2 regions of the Streptomyces sp. NPDC057428 genome follow, and region 2 is predicted to be linked to the other one. Evidence: riboswitches for the same ligand, from Rfam matches in the RefSeq annotation. Region 2 holds a riboswitch; the other holds the start of a gene.

The links. A riboswitch is a leader RNA that binds a small molecule or an ion and turns the genes downstream of it on or off. The one in region 2 is predicted to bind cyclic di-AMP.
Region 1: linked by a shared signal. The riboswitch ahead of ACFU5K_RS12800 (transglycosylase family protein) and the one ahead of ACFU5K_RS09185 (peptidoglycan DD-metalloendopeptidase family protein) in region 2 are both predicted to bind cyclic di-AMP.

What each region holds. Positions count from the first base shown of each region.
Region 1 covers NZ_JBHVCT010000025.1:9,966-17,630, reverse strand. Annotated here, with positions in the region: gene ACFU5K_RS12815 (nucleoside triphosphate pyrophosphohydrolase) at 1-853, shown strand, start outside; gene ACFU5K_RS12810 (cytochrome P450) at 850-2,175, shown strand; gene ACFU5K_RS12805 (transglycosylase family protein) at 2,281-3,237, shown strand; cyclic di-AMP (ydaO/yuaA leader) riboswitch at 3,527-3,699, shown strand; gene ACFU5K_RS12800 (transglycosylase family protein) at 3,700-4,386, shown strand; gene eno (phosphopyruvate hydratase) at 4,713-5,999, shown strand; gene ACFU5K_RS12790 (septum formation initiator family protein) at 6,093-6,563, shown strand; gene ACFU5K_RS12785 (DUF501 domain-containing protein) at 6,658-7,191, shown strand; gene ACFU5K_RS12780 (exopolyphosphatase) at 7,226-7,665, shown strand, end outside.
Region 2 covers NZ_JBHVCT010000016.1:28,544-36,208, forward strand. Annotated here, with positions in the region: gene ACFU5K_RS09165 (STM4013/SEN3800 family hydrolase) at 1-149, shown strand, start outside; gene ACFU5K_RS09170 (STM4012 family radical SAM protein) at 146-1,513, shown strand; gene ACFU5K_RS09175 (STM4011 family radical SAM protein) at 1,522-2,445, shown strand; gene ACFU5K_RS09180 (SGNH/GDSL hydrolase family protein) at 2,461-3,288, opposite strand; gene ACFU5K_RS09185 (peptidoglycan DD-metalloendopeptidase family protein) at 3,453-4,364, opposite strand; cyclic di-AMP (ydaO/yuaA leader) riboswitch at 4,369-4,528, opposite strand; gene ACFU5K_RS09190 (tyrosine-protein phosphatase) at 4,939-5,763, shown strand; gene ACFU5K_RS09195 (DUF6126 family protein) at 5,813-5,995, opposite strand; gene ACFU5K_RS09200 (helix-turn-helix domain-containing protein) at 6,048-6,665, opposite strand; gene ACFU5K_RS09205 (aspartate aminotransferase family protein) at 6,736-7,665, opposite strand, start outside.

The DNA.
Region 1 (7,665 bases), on a different contig from region 2:
GCAGCTGCCGTACCTGCGGGAGGCGGGGGTCGCGGCCGAGCACGCCTCGCCGTCGGCCGAGGAGCTGGTGGACGACTGCGCGGGCGGCCGGACCGTGGTGGTGATGGTCGGCGGAGAGAGCGATCAGGCGCTGACCGACGGACTCGCCCGGCTGGGCGGTTCCGGCCGGGTGCGGATGCCCGACCTGGAGCTCCTGCCCGGTTCGTACGACCTGCCCGGCGCCCGGCTCCTGGATCTGGTCCAGGTCATGGACCGGATCAGGCTCGAGTGCCCGTGGACCTCGCAGAAGACGCACGCGGGCCTGGCGAAGTACGCCATCGAGGAGGCGTACGAGCTGGTCGAGGCCATCGAGGACGGCGACCGCGAGGAACTGCGCGAGGAGCTCGGCGACGTGCTGCTCCAGGTCGTCTTCCACGCGCGCATCGCCGAGGAGGACCCGGAGGAGCCCTTCGGCATCGACGACGTCGCGGCGACGATCGTCGAGAAGCTGATCCACCGCCATCCGCACGTGTTCGGCGACGAGACCGCCGAGACCCCGGAGGACGTCCACGCGCACTGGCTGCGTACGAAGGCGATCGAGAAGCAGCGTGCCTCGGTCACCGACGGAGTGCCGCTCGGCCAGCCCGGCCTGGCGCTCGCCGCCAAACTCGGCAGCAGGGTCCGTGCGGCGGGCCTCGGAGTGGCGATCCCCGAGGGCGGCGGGATCGGTTACCAGTTGCTCGCCCTCGCCGTGCGGGCCGAACAGGACGGCGTCGACCCGGAGGCCGCCCTGCGCGCCGCCGCGCGTGCCTACCGTGACGCCATCAGGGCCGCCGAGGGGCTCGACGGCGCGACGGACGGCGTCCAGGAATGAACGACGGCCCCGGAACGCCGCCCGCCCCCGGAACGCCCTTCGCCTCCGAAGTCGCCCCCGAGGCCGGACCCGAGCTCTTCACATGGGAGTTCGCCACCGACCCGTACCCCGCCTACGCCTGGCTGCGCGAGCACAGCCCCGTGCACCGCACAGCGCTGCCCAGCGGGGTCGAGGCCTGGCTGGTGACCAGGTACGCGGATGCCAGGCAGGCTCTCGCCGACACCAGGCTCTCCAAGAACCCGGCCCACCACGCCGGATCGGCGAACGCCAAGGGGAAGACGGGCATCCCGGGTGAGCGCAAGGCGGAGCTGATGACGCATCTGCTGAACATCGATCCGCCGGACCACACCCGGCTGCGCCGGCTCGTGTCCAAGGCTTTCACCCCGCGCCGGGTGGCCGAGTTCGCGCCTCGTGTGCAGGAACTGACGGACAGCCTCATCGACTCCTTCATCGAGGAGGGGAAGGCGGACCTCATCCACGACTTCGCCTTCCCGCTGCCCATCTACGCGATCTGCGACCTGCTGGGAGTCCCCCGGGAGGACCAGGACGACTTCCGTGACTGGGCGGGGATGATGATCCGGCACGGCGGCGGCCCGCGGGGCGGAGTGGCCAGGTCGGTGAAGAAGATGCGCGGCTATCTCGCCGAACTCATCCACCGCAAAAGGGAGAATCCCGGCGACGATCTCATCTCCGGCCTGATCAAGGCCAGTGACCACGGTGAGCACCTCACCGAGAACGAGGCCGCGGCGATGGCCTTCATCCTTCTGTTCGCCGGCTTCGAGACGACCGTCAACCTGATCGGCAACGGGGTCTACGCGTTGCTGCGCAACCCGTCGCAGCACGAGCGTCTGGAGCGCTCGCTGGCGGCGGGGGAGACCGAACTGCTCGCCACGGGTGTCGAGGAGCTGCTGCGCTACGACGGGCCGGTGGAGCTCGCCACATGGCGCTACGCCACCGAACCCGTGACTCTGGGAGGGCAGGTCGTCGCGGCGGGCGATCCCGTCCTCGTGGTGCTCGCCGCCGCTGACCGGGACCCCGAGCGATTCCAGGATGCGGACACCCTGGATCTCGCTCGGAGTGACAATCAGCACCTGGGCTACGGTCACGGAATCCACTACTGCCTGGGGGCGCCGCTGGCCCGCCTGGAGGGTCAGGTAGCCCTGGCGACGCTTTTGAAACGGCTCCCTGACCTGCGGATTGCCGCCGAACATGCCGATTTGCGGTGGCGCGGAGGGCTCATCATGCGTGGACTGCGCACGCTTCCCGTGGAGTTCGGTCCCGGCCATACACCGGCGCAAGGTGACGTTCTGTCAACTCTGTGACTTTCACGTGATCTCCGCTGCATCGACTTGTGACACACGTTCGAGTACGGCTAGGTTCACCGTTCGACTCACCCGTCACATGTCAGTCACACGGAAGGCAACCCCATGGGCTCCGCGAACGGCAGACACCGTCGCCCTCGTCAGGCACCCGCCATCGTCGTCGCCGCAGGCGTCACAGGGTCGGCGATTGCCATCCCGCTGCTCGGCGCCGGTGGCGCGCAGGCCGCAGACGCCTCGACGTGGGACCGCGTCGCCGAGTGCGAGAGCGGTGGCATATGGAGCGCCGACCTCGGCAACGGCTACTACGGAGGCCTGCAGTTCTCCGAGGCCACATGGTCGGCCTACGGCGGCACGGCGTACGCGTCCCGCGCCGACCTCGCGAGCCGCTCGCAGCAGATCGCCATCGCCGAGAAGGTGCTGGACGACAAGGGCCCCCAGGCGTGGCCCAGCTGCGCGGTGATCTCCGGGCTGGCGCTCGACGGGGTACTGCCGGGTATCGATCCGGGTGACGGGCCGTCCGCCGAGCCGACGGAGGCCGCGACACCCTCCGGCACCCCCTCGTCCGAGGAGCAGGACGACGCGGGCGCGAAGGGCAAGGCCGGCAAGGGCGCGTCCGGCAGCAAGGCGGACAAGGGAAACAAGGTGGACAAGTCCGGCACCGCGCCTTCCGTCGCACCGTCCCCCGAGGCGTCCGAGACCTCTGGAGCCCCGAAGAGTGACGGGGCGAAGGCCGGGAAGCACCGCGGCACGCCCGCCCCCGAAGCGACCGACGCGTCGTCAGCGGCCACCGAAGGCCGCGAGTCGGGCAGGCATGCCTCGCGCGGTGACTCCGAGGCGCGTCAGGGCGCCGAGGGGACGTACACCGTCCAGGAGGGTGACAACCTCTGGGCGATCGCCGATACGGAGGAGCTCCCCGGTGGCTGGCCCGCCCTCTATGAGGCCAACAAGGACGAGCTCGGCTCCGACCCCGACCTGATCCTTCCCGGCCAGAGTCTGGACCTCGGTCTCGGCCTGGCTTCGGACGCGAGCGGGACCCAGGCGGAGGCTCCTGCCACCAACTGATCAAAAGCACGAAAACACTCCGAAATCAGGGGTAGTTCAGAGGCCTATGTCCACTTATGCGCAAGTGAGACATGGGTCTCTTTGCTTCAACTGGCGTGTCATGTACGCCCGGTCTGCCCATATCCGCTCCGACCTGCGCAAACGGACCGGTAGGTCGATCGCTAAAGGGCTGATTGACCGTTATGCCCATTTTTGAATGTAGGGGTTGCGTGTGTTTACGGTCGGAGCCGCTCGCACCGCGGGCACCTTCGACCGTCACGCCGAATCCTGCCGTCGGTCGAGGGGAACGACGCGTAAAGCGCCGTAGGCAGGAGCGGGGGACCCAGGTAAGTGCCGTGACCCGGCCGTCGGAGGACGGCTGAGGGACCGGCTGGGGGTGAAGTCGTCCGCGAGTGCGGTCGGCCGGGCAACTCACAGGCCCGAACCCGACAGCTCACCTCGTAGGCGTCGGTGAGGAGAACCATGCTGCTTTCCAGCAAGGGCAAGCACCGCCGCCCGTCCAAGGCCGTCCGTATCGCCACCCTGGCGGGCGTCACCGGTGCGGCCATCGCCGTCCCGCTGATGGGCGCGACCGGTGCTTCCGCTGCCTCCGTCGCCACCTGGGACGCCGTCGCCCAGTGCGAGTCCGGTGGCAACTGGTCCATCAACACCGGCAACGGCTACTACGGCGGCCTGCAGTTCTCGGCCTCCAGTTGGGCGGCCGCCGGCGGTACGCAGTACGCGGCCCGCGCCGACCTGGCCACCAAGGACCAGCAGATAGCCGTCGCCGAGAAGCTCCTCGACCTGCAGGGCCCCGGCGCCTGGGCCTGCGCCGGTGCCGGCGGCCTGACCGACGACGGTGTGGACCCGGGTGTGGACACCGGCTCCGCGCCGAAGGCCGACACGAAGGCGCAGCCGGAGCGCAAGGCCGAGCAGCCCGCCTCGCGCAGCGAGAAGCGCACGGCTCCCAAGGAGACCGTCACCACCCCGACCGGTCAGAAGGTCGAGAAGGGCGACGGCGAGTACAAGGTCAAGGCCGGCGACACCCTCAGCAAGATCGCCGACGCGAAGAAGGTCAAGGGCGGCTGGCAGAAGCTGTTCAAGCTGAACGACGACATCGTCCACGACGCCGACCTGATCTTCCCGGGTCAGCAGCTTCACCTGAAGTAGTCACGGGCGGTCCGGTGTCCCCCTCCCCGGCGGCCCGGCCCAGCACGCCCACCTCCTGCGTGCCGGGCCGGGTCGTGCCCGGTGCGCCCCTCGGGGGGTTGCCTCGGGGGACCCCACGACGGGCCGCTGTGGGGGTCTGCGTTCAACTGTTGTAGTTACTGGCCAGTAAATATCTGGAGTTTTGCCCGTAATGCAGGCCCTTGGGTCCTTTTTCGTCCCAGGGGGCGGGCGGACGGCCGACGGAGCGGGCCGAGCCGGTTAGGCTCGTGGCGCAAGGCCACAGTGACCCTGCACAACCAGCGTCATATCCCAGAAGGAGATGCCTCGTGCCGTCCATCGACGTCGTCGTAGCCAGGGAAATCCTCGACTCCCGGGGCAACCCCACGGTCGAGGTCGAGGTCGGCCTCGACGACGGCAGCACGGGACGTGCTGCTGTTCCGTCCGGCGCCTCCACCGGTGCGTTCGAGGCCATTGAGCTTCGTGACGGTGACCCCAACCGCTACCAGGGCAAGGGCGTCGAGAAGGCCGTCCTCGCCGTGATCGAGCAGATCGGCCCGGAGCTCGTCGGTTACGACGCCACCGAGCAGCGCCTCATCGACCAGGCGATGTTCGACCTGGACGCCACCGAGAACAAGGCCTCCCTCGGCGCCAACGCCATCCTCGGTGTCTCGCTGGCCGTGGCGCACGCCGCGTCCGAGGCCTCCGACCTCCCGCTGTTCCGCTACCTCGGCGGCCCGAACGCGCACCTGCTGCCCGTTCCGATGATGAACATCCTGAACGGCGGCTCGCACGCCGACTCCAACGTGGACATCCAGGAGTTCATGATCGCGCCGATCGGCGCCGAGTCCTTCTCCGAGGCCCTTCGCTGGGGCGCGGAGATCTACCACACGCTGAAGAAGGTCCTGAAGACCAAGGGTCTCTCCACCGGTCTCGGCGACGAGGGCGGCTTCGCCCCCAACCTCGAGTCCAACCGCGCCGCCCTCGACCTCATCCTCGAGGCCGTCAAGGAGGCCGGTTACGTCCCGGGCCGCGACATCGCGCTCGCCCTCGACGTCGCCGCGTCCGAGTTCTACAAGGACGGCGTCTACGAGTTCGAGGGCAAGTCCCGTTCGGCCGCCGAGATGACCGAGTACTACGAGGAGCTCGTCTCCGCGTACCCGCTGGTCTCCATCGAGGACCCGCTGTACGAGGACGACTGGGCCGGCTGGAAGGTCATCACCGACAAGCTGGGCTCCAAGGTGCAGATCGTCGGCGACGACCTGTTCGTGACCAACCCGGAGCGCCTCGCCCGCGGCATCGAGGAGGGCTCGGCCAACGCCCTGCTCGTCAAGGTCAACCAGATCGGTTCGCTGACCGAGACCCTGGACGCCGTGGAGCTCGCCCAGCGCAACGGCTTCAAGTGCATGATGTCCCACCGCTCCGGTGAGACCGAGGACGTCACCATCGCCGACCTCGCGGTCGCGGTGAACTGCGGTCAGATCAAGACCGGCGCCCCGGCCCGCTCGGACCGCGTCGCCAAGTACAACCAGCTGCTGCGCATCGAGGAGATCCTCGACGACGCCGCGGTGTACGCGGGCCGTTCGGCGTTCCCGCGGTTCCGCTTCGAGAGCTGACGGCCGAGTCCGGAGCACCAGCCTCCGTCCGTCCCCGCATCCGGTCCCGTACCGTGTGCGGGGACGGACGTGCGTAACGGGGAGGCGTGAGACATGGGCGGGAAGGACCGCGACCGGTTCTCCACCGCGACCAGGCTGCGACTGCTCGGTGAGCAGACGGCAGCCCGCGTCTACCGGTCCCAGAACCGGCGCCAGGCCCGCCGCTCCAGGCTCACCGGGCGGGCGGCGTTCCTGGCGCTGATCGTCTGCTCCCTGGTGGTTGCTCTGGCGTACCCCATGCGGCAGTACATCTCCCAGCGCGACCAGATCGCCGATCAGGAGAGGCTGTCGAGGGAGGCGCACCAGCGGACCGAGGAGCTGCGCGACGAGAAGGCGCGGCTCAAGGACGACGCGTACATCCGCCGTCTGGCCCGCGAGCACCTCCATTACGTGGTGCCGGGCGAGACCGCCTTCACGGTGGTCGACCCCGACGCGACCGAGGAGCGCCGCGGCGATCCGGGGGCGACCGGGCGGCCCTGGCACTCCAACCTCTGGGACGGCGTCGACAGCGCCGACCGCGAATGACACCGCCCCAGCACCGGCCCTGGTCCGGGCGCACGCATCGTGCCCCGCTCCCGCGCCGATACATACAGACCGACCGATGACATTCAAGGCAGGCATGGACACGCCCCCTCCGCAGACCGAATCCACCACGCCCACCGCCGCGGACGTCGCCGCGTTCGAGCTCCAGCTCGGCCGCCCGCCGCGCGGTCTGCGCGCCATCGCGCACCGCTGCCCCTGCGGCAACCCGGACGTGGTCGAGACCCAGCCCCGTCTGGAGGACGGCACGCCGTTCCCGACGACGTACTACCTGTCCTGCCCGCGCGCGGCCTCCGCGATCGGCACGCTGGAGGCCAACGGGGTCATGAAGGAGATGACCGCGCGCCTGGCGGAGGACCCCGAGCTGGCCGCCGCCTACCGCGCGGCCCACGAGGACTACCTCGCCCGGCGCGACGCCATCGAGGTCCTGGAGGGCTTCCCGAGCGCGGGTGGCATGCCGGACCGCGTGAAGTGCCTGCACGTCCTGGTCGGCCACTCGCTGGCGGCCGGCCCCGGGGTCAACCCGCTGGGCGACGAGGCGATCGCGATGCTGCCGCAGTGGTGGGCGAAGGGCCCCTGCGTCACGCCGTGCGGCGACACCGACGCGTCCTGATTCCGCGCGGTACCCGTCCAACCACAGGAGCCCCATGATCCGCGTTGCCGCCATCGACTGCGGTACCAACTCCATCCGTCTGCTCGTCGCCGATGTGGAGCCTTCCGCCGGGCAGCTCACCGAGCTCGACCGCCGCATGCGGATCGTCCGGCTCGGGCAGGGTGTCGACCGTACCGGGCGGCTGGCCCCCGAAGCCCTGGAGCGCACCTTCGACGCGTGCCGTGAGTACGCGGCCGTGATCAAGGAACTGGGTGCCGAGCGCATCCGGTTCGTCGCCACTTCCGCGTCCCGCGACGCGGAGAACAGCGACACGTTCGTCCGGGGCGTCCTGGACATCCTGGGCATCGAGCCCGAGGTCATCAGCGGTGACCAGGAGGCGCAGCTCTCCTTCGACGGCGCCACGAAGGAACTGACGGGCAGCGACCACCTGGAGAAGCCGTACCTCGTGGTGGACATCGGCGGCGGCTCCACGGA
Region 2 (7,665 bases):
GCAGCCGCCGCAGGTGTTTCGCCATAGTCTGTTCCGATCACGGCACGGCCTACGGGGACGACGGCTACACAGGCCACCGGATCGGACACGAAGCCGTCTGGACCGTGCCCTACGCCCATTTCTTCCTCGACCAGGGGGCAGCACGATGACCGTCACCACCGCGAGCCCGTACGTGAGCTACGTGTACGCCTATCCGCACAAGACGGCCTACCGCCCGCTCGGCAGCCATCCCGCCGGGCGCCCTCTTCTGAGCGGACTGTGGGCCGGGGAGAGCAAGGAAGCGCTCTCCCTGTACGCCCACATACCCTTCTGCGAGGTCCGCTGCGGCTTCTGCAACCTGTTCACCCGGATCGGCGCCCCCGACGAGCTGACGACCCGTTACCTCGACGCCCTCGACCGGCAGGCCGCGGCCGTCCGTGACGCGCTGGGCGACGACGCGCCGGTGCGTTTCGCAGCGGCGGCGTTCGGCGGTGGCACGCCCACCTATCTCGACGCCGGGGAGCTGGAGCGCCTGTGCGACATCGCGGAGAAGCGGATGGGCGCCGATCTCCGCTCCGTTCCCCTGTCGGTCGAGACCTCGCCGTCGACCGCGACCGCGGACCGGCTGTCCGTCCTGGCCGACCGCGGAGCCACCAGGATCAGCATCGGCGTACAGAGCTTCGTGGACGCCGAGGCACGTGCGGCTGTACGACCTCAGCGCCGGCCGGAGGTCGAGGCCGCCCTCGGCCGCATCCGGGAGGCCGGCGCCCCGGTACTCAACATCGACCTGATCTACGGCATGGACGGCCAGACGGCGGCGAGCTGGCGTACCTCCCTGGACGCTGCTCTGGCCTGGCATCCGGAGGAGCTGTACCTCTACCCGCTGTACGTACGCCCGCTGACCGGCCTCGGGCGCAGGGGCACCGGAACCGCGGCGGGCGCCGGGACCGGCCAGGACACCGCCTGGGACGAACAGCGGCTCCGGCTGTACCGATCCGGCCGCGACCACCTGCTGGCCCACGGGTACGAGCAGGTGTCCATGCGTATGTTCCGCCGGGGGGACGCCCTGCCGGCGGGCCCCGAGGACTACGCCTGCCAGACCGACGGCATGATCGGACTCGGCTGCGGGGCCCGGTCGTACACCTCTTCCCTGCACTACTCCTTCGACTACGCGGTGGAGATGCGCGAGATCCGGGGCATCATCGACGGCTTCACCGGCACGGCGGACTTCTCCCGGGCGGAGGTCGGCCGGTACGTCGATGAGGACGAGGCGCGCAGACGCCATCTGCTGCAGTCGCTCCTCCAGGCACGGGGCATGCCGACCGCCGGGTACCGCGACCGCTTCGGCGTGGATCCGTACGTCGACTTCCGCTTCGAACTGGAGCTCTTCGCCGCGCGCGGCTGGCTGGACGACACCGCGGGCCCAGCCCTGCTCCGTCTCTCCCCGGAGGGACTGGCGCACTCCGACGCGCTCGGACCCGAGCTGTTCTCCCCGGGAGTACGGGCCGCGATGGCCGCGTACGAGGCGAAGTGAGCCGGCCGGTGGGCAAGGACCTGACCATCCTGTACCGGGGCCCGCTGGCCTCGTGCGACTACGACTGCCCCTACTGCCCGTTCGCCAAGCGACGGGACAGCCGCGACCGTCTGCGTGCGGACCGTGCGGCCCTGGAGCGTTTCACCGCGTGGGCCACCGCACAGTCGGGCGACCGCCTGTCGGTGCTGTTCACGCCATGGGGGGAGGCGCTGGTCCGCTCCTGGTACCGGCGGGCGCTCGTCGAGCTGTCCCGCCTGCCGCACGTCACGAGGGTCGCCGTCCAGACCAACCTCGGCGGCCGCACCGCCTGGCTGGCGGAGGCCGAAAGGGACAAGGTCGCCCTGTGGTGCACCTACCACCCCGGCCAGACGCCCTACGAGCGGTTCCTCGGCCGGTGCCAGGAACTCACGGCCCTCGGGGTGCGCCACAGCGTCGGGATCGTGGGTCTGGACGAGCACCTGCCCGAGGCCCGACGCCTGCGTGCCGCGCTGCCGCCCGAGGTCTACCTCTGGGTCAACGCCGCCGAAGGGCGCACCTATACGGACGAGGAGGCGGCGAGATGGACGGCCCTGGACCCGCTCTTCCCGTACAGCAGGCACCCCCACCGCTCGGCCGGCCTGCCCTGCCGGACCGGTGAGTCCGTCATCTCGGTGGACGGTGACGGGACGGTACGGCGCTGCCACTTCGTCCGTGCCGAACTCGGCAATCTCTACGACGGCAGTTACCGCGACGCCCTCGGCCCGCGCGGCTGCCCGCTCGACGTGTGCGACTGCCACATCGGCTACGTGCACCTGGAGACCCTGCCGCTGTACGACGTCTTCGCGGGTGGCGTGCTGGAGCGGATCCCCACCCGGCCGGTGCGGGTTCCCGCTCCGGACGGGCTCGGGTCCCCGGATCCGGCCCGGCGGCTCCTGCCCTTCGTCGGCCGCTGATGCCCGGACGAGCGGTCAGAGTGGCAGCAGGTCCGGGCGTTTGGCCTCGACGTGGTCGCCTGAGGACTCGCCGCGCAGCCGTCGGCCGATCCACGGGACGAGGTATTCCCGCGCCCAGTTGATGTTGTCGCGGCGCACTTCGAGCGAGCCGCGCTGTGCCTGCGGGGGCCACGCCTGGTCGGGGTCGGCCGGCACGTCGAGTCCGAGGACCTGGGCGGCGCGGAGCGCGACCCGGGTGTGGCCCTCGGGCGAGAGGTGCAGCCGGTCGTTGTCCCATGCACGCCGGTCCTGCACGGACCGCAGGGACCACAGGTCGAGCACCGGGCAGTCGTACCGGTCGGCGATGGACCGGACGTGTGCGGTGTAGGTGGCGATCTTGCCACGCAGGTGCCGGAGCACCGGGATGCCGCGGGTGTCGAAGCCGGTGGTCACCATGACGGTCCCGACGGCCTGGGTGAGGTCGGCCACGGCGCGCTCGAAGCGCTCGGCCACGTCGTCGGGGTCCGAGCCGGGGCGGAGGATGTCGTTGCCGCCCGCGCAGAAGCTGACCAGATCAGGGGCCAACTGCTTCGCGCGGGGTACCTGTTCCTCGACTATCTGGTCGAGGAGCCGTCCGCGTACGGCGAGATTGGCGTACCGGAAGATTCCGTGCGGGTCGTCCACCGGGCCGGCCATCGCGTCGGGGACCGGGAGCTGGTCGGCGAGGAGCACCGCGAACCGGTCCGCCCAGCCGACGAGCCTTCCGTCCGGGCCGGGGTCACCGACGCCCTCGGTGAAGCTGTCGCCAATCGCCGCGTACGACCCGATGATGCCTCGTTGTTTGTTTCTCGAATCGTCTGCCACAAGGGTTTATCCTGCACCCTCGAATGTGACTTACGCGACCGTAATAAGGGGTTGACGGGTGGTGACAAAGACCACCCGGTCAGGTTTTGGCAAAGCCGGAATAAGTGGAGGGGCGGTGCGCCGTGGCACACCGCCCCTCTGCTCGACCCCCGGGGTCACGTCCCTCAGATGGAGACGCCGTGCGAACGCAGGTAGGCGATCGGGTCGACGTCCGAGCCGTAGCTCGGGCCGGTACGGACCTCGAAGTGGAGGTGCGGGCCGGTAGAGTTGCCGGTGGATCCGGAGAGGCCGATCTCCTGGCCGCCGGTGACGGTCTGTCCGGCCGAGACCTCGAGTGAGGACAGGTGCGCGTACTGGGAGTACATGCCGTCACTGTGCTGGATGACGATCTCGTTGCCGTACGCGCCGCCCCACCCGGCGGAGACGACGGTGCCCGGTCCGATCGAGCGGACGCTGGTGCCCGAGGCGGCCTGGAAGTCGGAACCCGTGTGGTAGCCGCTGGACCAGCTGGCGCCGGCCACGTGGTACTGGGTGGTGACTGTGGGGTTCTCGACCGGGGCCGACCAGCCGGAGGCGTTGCTCTGCGACGCGCCGGAGTCGGCGGTGGCGGCCTTCCCCCCGGCCGGAGCGGCCTTCTCGGCGGCGGGCTCGGCCTTCGTGGCCGGCTTCGCCTCGGACGCGGCGTGCTTGGCGGTCGCCGGCTTCTCGGCGGTGCCGGAGGCCTTGGCTCCGAGAGTCAGCTTCATGCCCGGGACGATCAGGCTCGGGTTGTCGCCGATGACGTCGCGGTTGTCCTTGTACAGCTTCTGCCAGCCACCCTTGATCTTCTTGGCGGTGGCGATCTTCGCGAGATAGTCGCCGGAGACCACGGTGTAGGTCTTCGGGGAGTGCTTCGCGGCGGGCGCGCCGGGGGTGACGGCGGCGGACTTCGCCGCGGGAGCGGCCGGCTCCGCCGCGTGGGCGCCGGTGGCGCCGATCAGCGGGAGCGCGAGTACCGCGCCGCCGGCCCCCGCGGCAAGGATGCCTCGGGAGAGCGGACGGGACTTCTTACGACGGTGCTTGCCGTTTGCGGGCATGGGGAATTCCTCTCCGGCGCCTGCGAGGTGAGCTGTCGGGTTCGGGCTGGAGATGCCCGGCCGCGTGGTGACGCGTCTTGACCCCGAGCCGTTCCGGATCGCTCCGGACGGCGACTTACCTGGTTCCCCCGCTCCTGCCACACGTGAGTCGGTGCGGATTCCGGGCGGCGGCAGGATTCGGCATTCCGTCCGGATTGACCGTGACCGTAGGCGAGCGAGGACGCGCGGAACAAGCTCGGATTGCGAAGCGGAATCCCGTCTTCAATTCCGCTGCGGAATTACCGTCACACTCCGTGGATTACGGATCTTGGCATTCCTTGAGGCGTCCGGAATACCCTCGGGGGACTTCACCACGCACCGTCACGGATATGATCCCGCTCACCCACCTCCCCTCATGTCCCCCACAAGCAGGGCATGTTCGATCAAATGCACCAATACGGACACCTCGCGACCACCCCTCCCCGTCGGCCGATCCCGCGATGCCCGAGACGCATGCCCGTTGCAGCCATGTCGTATCGTCGCGAGCGTGCCCCGTCGGCGAGCGGCGCCGGCGCCAGACACTCCAGGAGCCCTTGTGACGCAGCTGCCAGAGGTCCCCCCGGCCGGCCCCGAGCCGACGGACGTGGACCTGACCGGTGTCCGCAACTTCCGCGACGTCGGCGGGCTTCCGACGAGCGACGGCCGCACCGTGCGCTTCGGGCGGCTCTTCCGCAGCGGCCACCTGGCTCACGCCACCGAGGCCGACGCCGCGTTCCTCGCCGGACTCGGCCTGCATACGATCTTCGACTTCCGCAACGCCGCCGACCACAAGCTCGACGGATACGACGTGGACCTGCCCGGCGTCCGGAATGTCAGCATTCCCCTCTCCGACCCGGCCGACGGCGCGGAGTTCTGGCGGCTGGTGCGCGACGGGAACATCCAGCAGCTGCGCTCGATCCTGGCCGACGGCAAGGGCATGGAGCGCATGGTCCTGTCCTACCGCTCGATCATCACGGACCGGACCGCCGAGCACAGCCGGGTCCTGCACGCGCTGGCCGAGGACAGCGTCCCCGCGCTGATGCACTGCGCGGCGGGCAAGGACCGGGCCGGCTTGTCGGTCGCGGTCTCGCTGCTCGCGGTCGGCGTCGAGAGGGACGCCATCGAGGCCGACTACCTCAAGTCCAACGACGCGCACCGCCGATACAAGGTGCGGCGCAGCGACACCTCGCCGGTGGGAATGTCGGACGAGGTGATGGAGCTGCTCAACCCGCTCTTCGGCGCGCACCGCGAGTATCTCGACGCGGCCTTCGCCACCATCGAGGAGATCTGGGGCAGCACCGACCGCTACCTCCTCGAAGGACTGAAGATCAGCCACGAGACGCGCGAGAAGCTCCGTCAGCGCCTCGTGGAGGACGCCTGATGCCTGCGGTCAGGGCCCGCCGGTCACGGTGAGGACCTGATCCCTGCGCTCACCCCTTGCCCGCAACGGTGAAGAGGAGGAACAGGAATCCCGCGATCACGTGTCCGGCGACCAGGTAGGCGATGAGCCGGATCACCACCCCGCGTGGCATCCGCCGCTCCTGGGTGTCGCCGCTGTCGCTCCCCCGCTGGGTGCGCGGGGTGAGGGGGTCGTAGTACTCGGAATCGGACATGACGGTCCTTCCTCGCCGCTCGTGGCGGCAACGGGTACAGGAGTACGCGGGTTCAGAGCCGTCGGGCCGCGGGGCCGAGGCACAGCTCGGCGGCCGGACTCTGGAGCAGCGTGTGGACGAACAGCAGCCGCGCCCCACCGCGGCCGAGGGCCGCGATCCGGTGCGGTGTGAGGGAGTCGAAGTGTGCGCTGTCGCCCGGATCGAGGTCGTGCACGGTCTCCCCGAGCACGACCCTGAGCCGGCCGTCGAGGACGTACAGCCACTCCTCACCGGGGTGCACGCGTACGAGCTCCCCCTCGGTGCCGTGGGGGACGTGGACACGCAGTGCCTGCATGGCGCGCCCCGACCCTCCCGCCTGCCGGTAGAGCCAGCCACCGGACCCGTCTCCTGGGGCTTCGTCGGGCGGCCCGCCTCGGACGATCGCGTCTCGTTCGGGCGGCACCTCTCCCAGGAGCTCGGAGACGGTCGTACCGTAGACGCGGGCGAGACCGAGCAGCATCGGCAGCGAGGGCTGGCGACGGCCGGTCTCGAGCCGCGAGAGGTGGGCCGTGGAGAGTCCCGCACGCCCGGCGGCGCTCTCCAGGGTCAGACCGCGTTCGCGGCGCAGTTCGCGCAGGCGTGGCGCGACTCCCGGAAGCTCGTCGGCCGCCCCTCCTTCGGGAGGATTCATGCTCCCATTGGGCCAGGAACTTTCCTCTGAGGCAAATTTCTTGCCCCAGAGGCAAAAAGTGTCGGAACGCTCACCGGTTGGCGGCTGCCTGTTTCACCAGTGTCCTGCCGAAGTCCCACATCAGCCCCTTGCCGCTGTGCGCGTCGTCCATGACCGCCGTGAAGGCGGTGACGAAGCGTTCCACCTCGGGCTCTCCGATGACCAGGGGCGGAATCAGCTTGATCACCTCCATGTGGTCGCCGGAGACCTGGGTGAGGATGCGGTGCTTCCGGAGCAGGGGGGCCACCACCATCTGCGCGAACAGTCCCTTGCGGGCCGCCTGCAGCATCGTCCAACGGCTGCGCAGCCCGAGGGACGACGGCCTGCCGAACTCGATCCCGATCATCAGTCCCCGCCCCCGCACCTCGTGCAGGAGCTCGTAGCGGCCGACCAGTGCCGCGAGCCGTTCGCGCAGCAGATCTCCGGTGCGGCGGGCTTTCGCGACGATCTCCTCCTGTTCCATCACGGACAGGACGGCGAGCCCGGCCGCCATGGCCTGGGCGTTGGAGCCGAAGCTCGCGGAGTGGACGAGGACGCGGTCCATGGATGAGTAGACGCGCTTGAAGATCCAGTCCTTGCCGAGCGTCGCGCCGACGGGGACGTACCCGCCGGAGAGCGCCTTGGCCACGCAGAGCAGATCCGGCTCGACTCCCTCCTCGTGCTGGTACGCGTAGAAGTCCCCCGTCCTGCCGAGTCCGGTCTGCACCTCGTCGGCGATGAGCAGGGCCTTGTGCCGGCGCAGCAGTTCCTGCGCCTCCCGGAGGAATCCCGGAGGCGAGGCGTGCACGCCCTTGCCCTGGATCGGCTCCACGATCAGTCCCGCCACGTCCCCGCGCCTGAGCTCACGCCGCAACGCGTCGAGGTCGCCGAGCGCGATGGCCGTGTCGGGCAGCAGGGGTGCGAAGCCCTCCCTGAACCCCTTCTCCCCGTTCACCGAGAGCGATCCGGTCGTCAGCCCGTG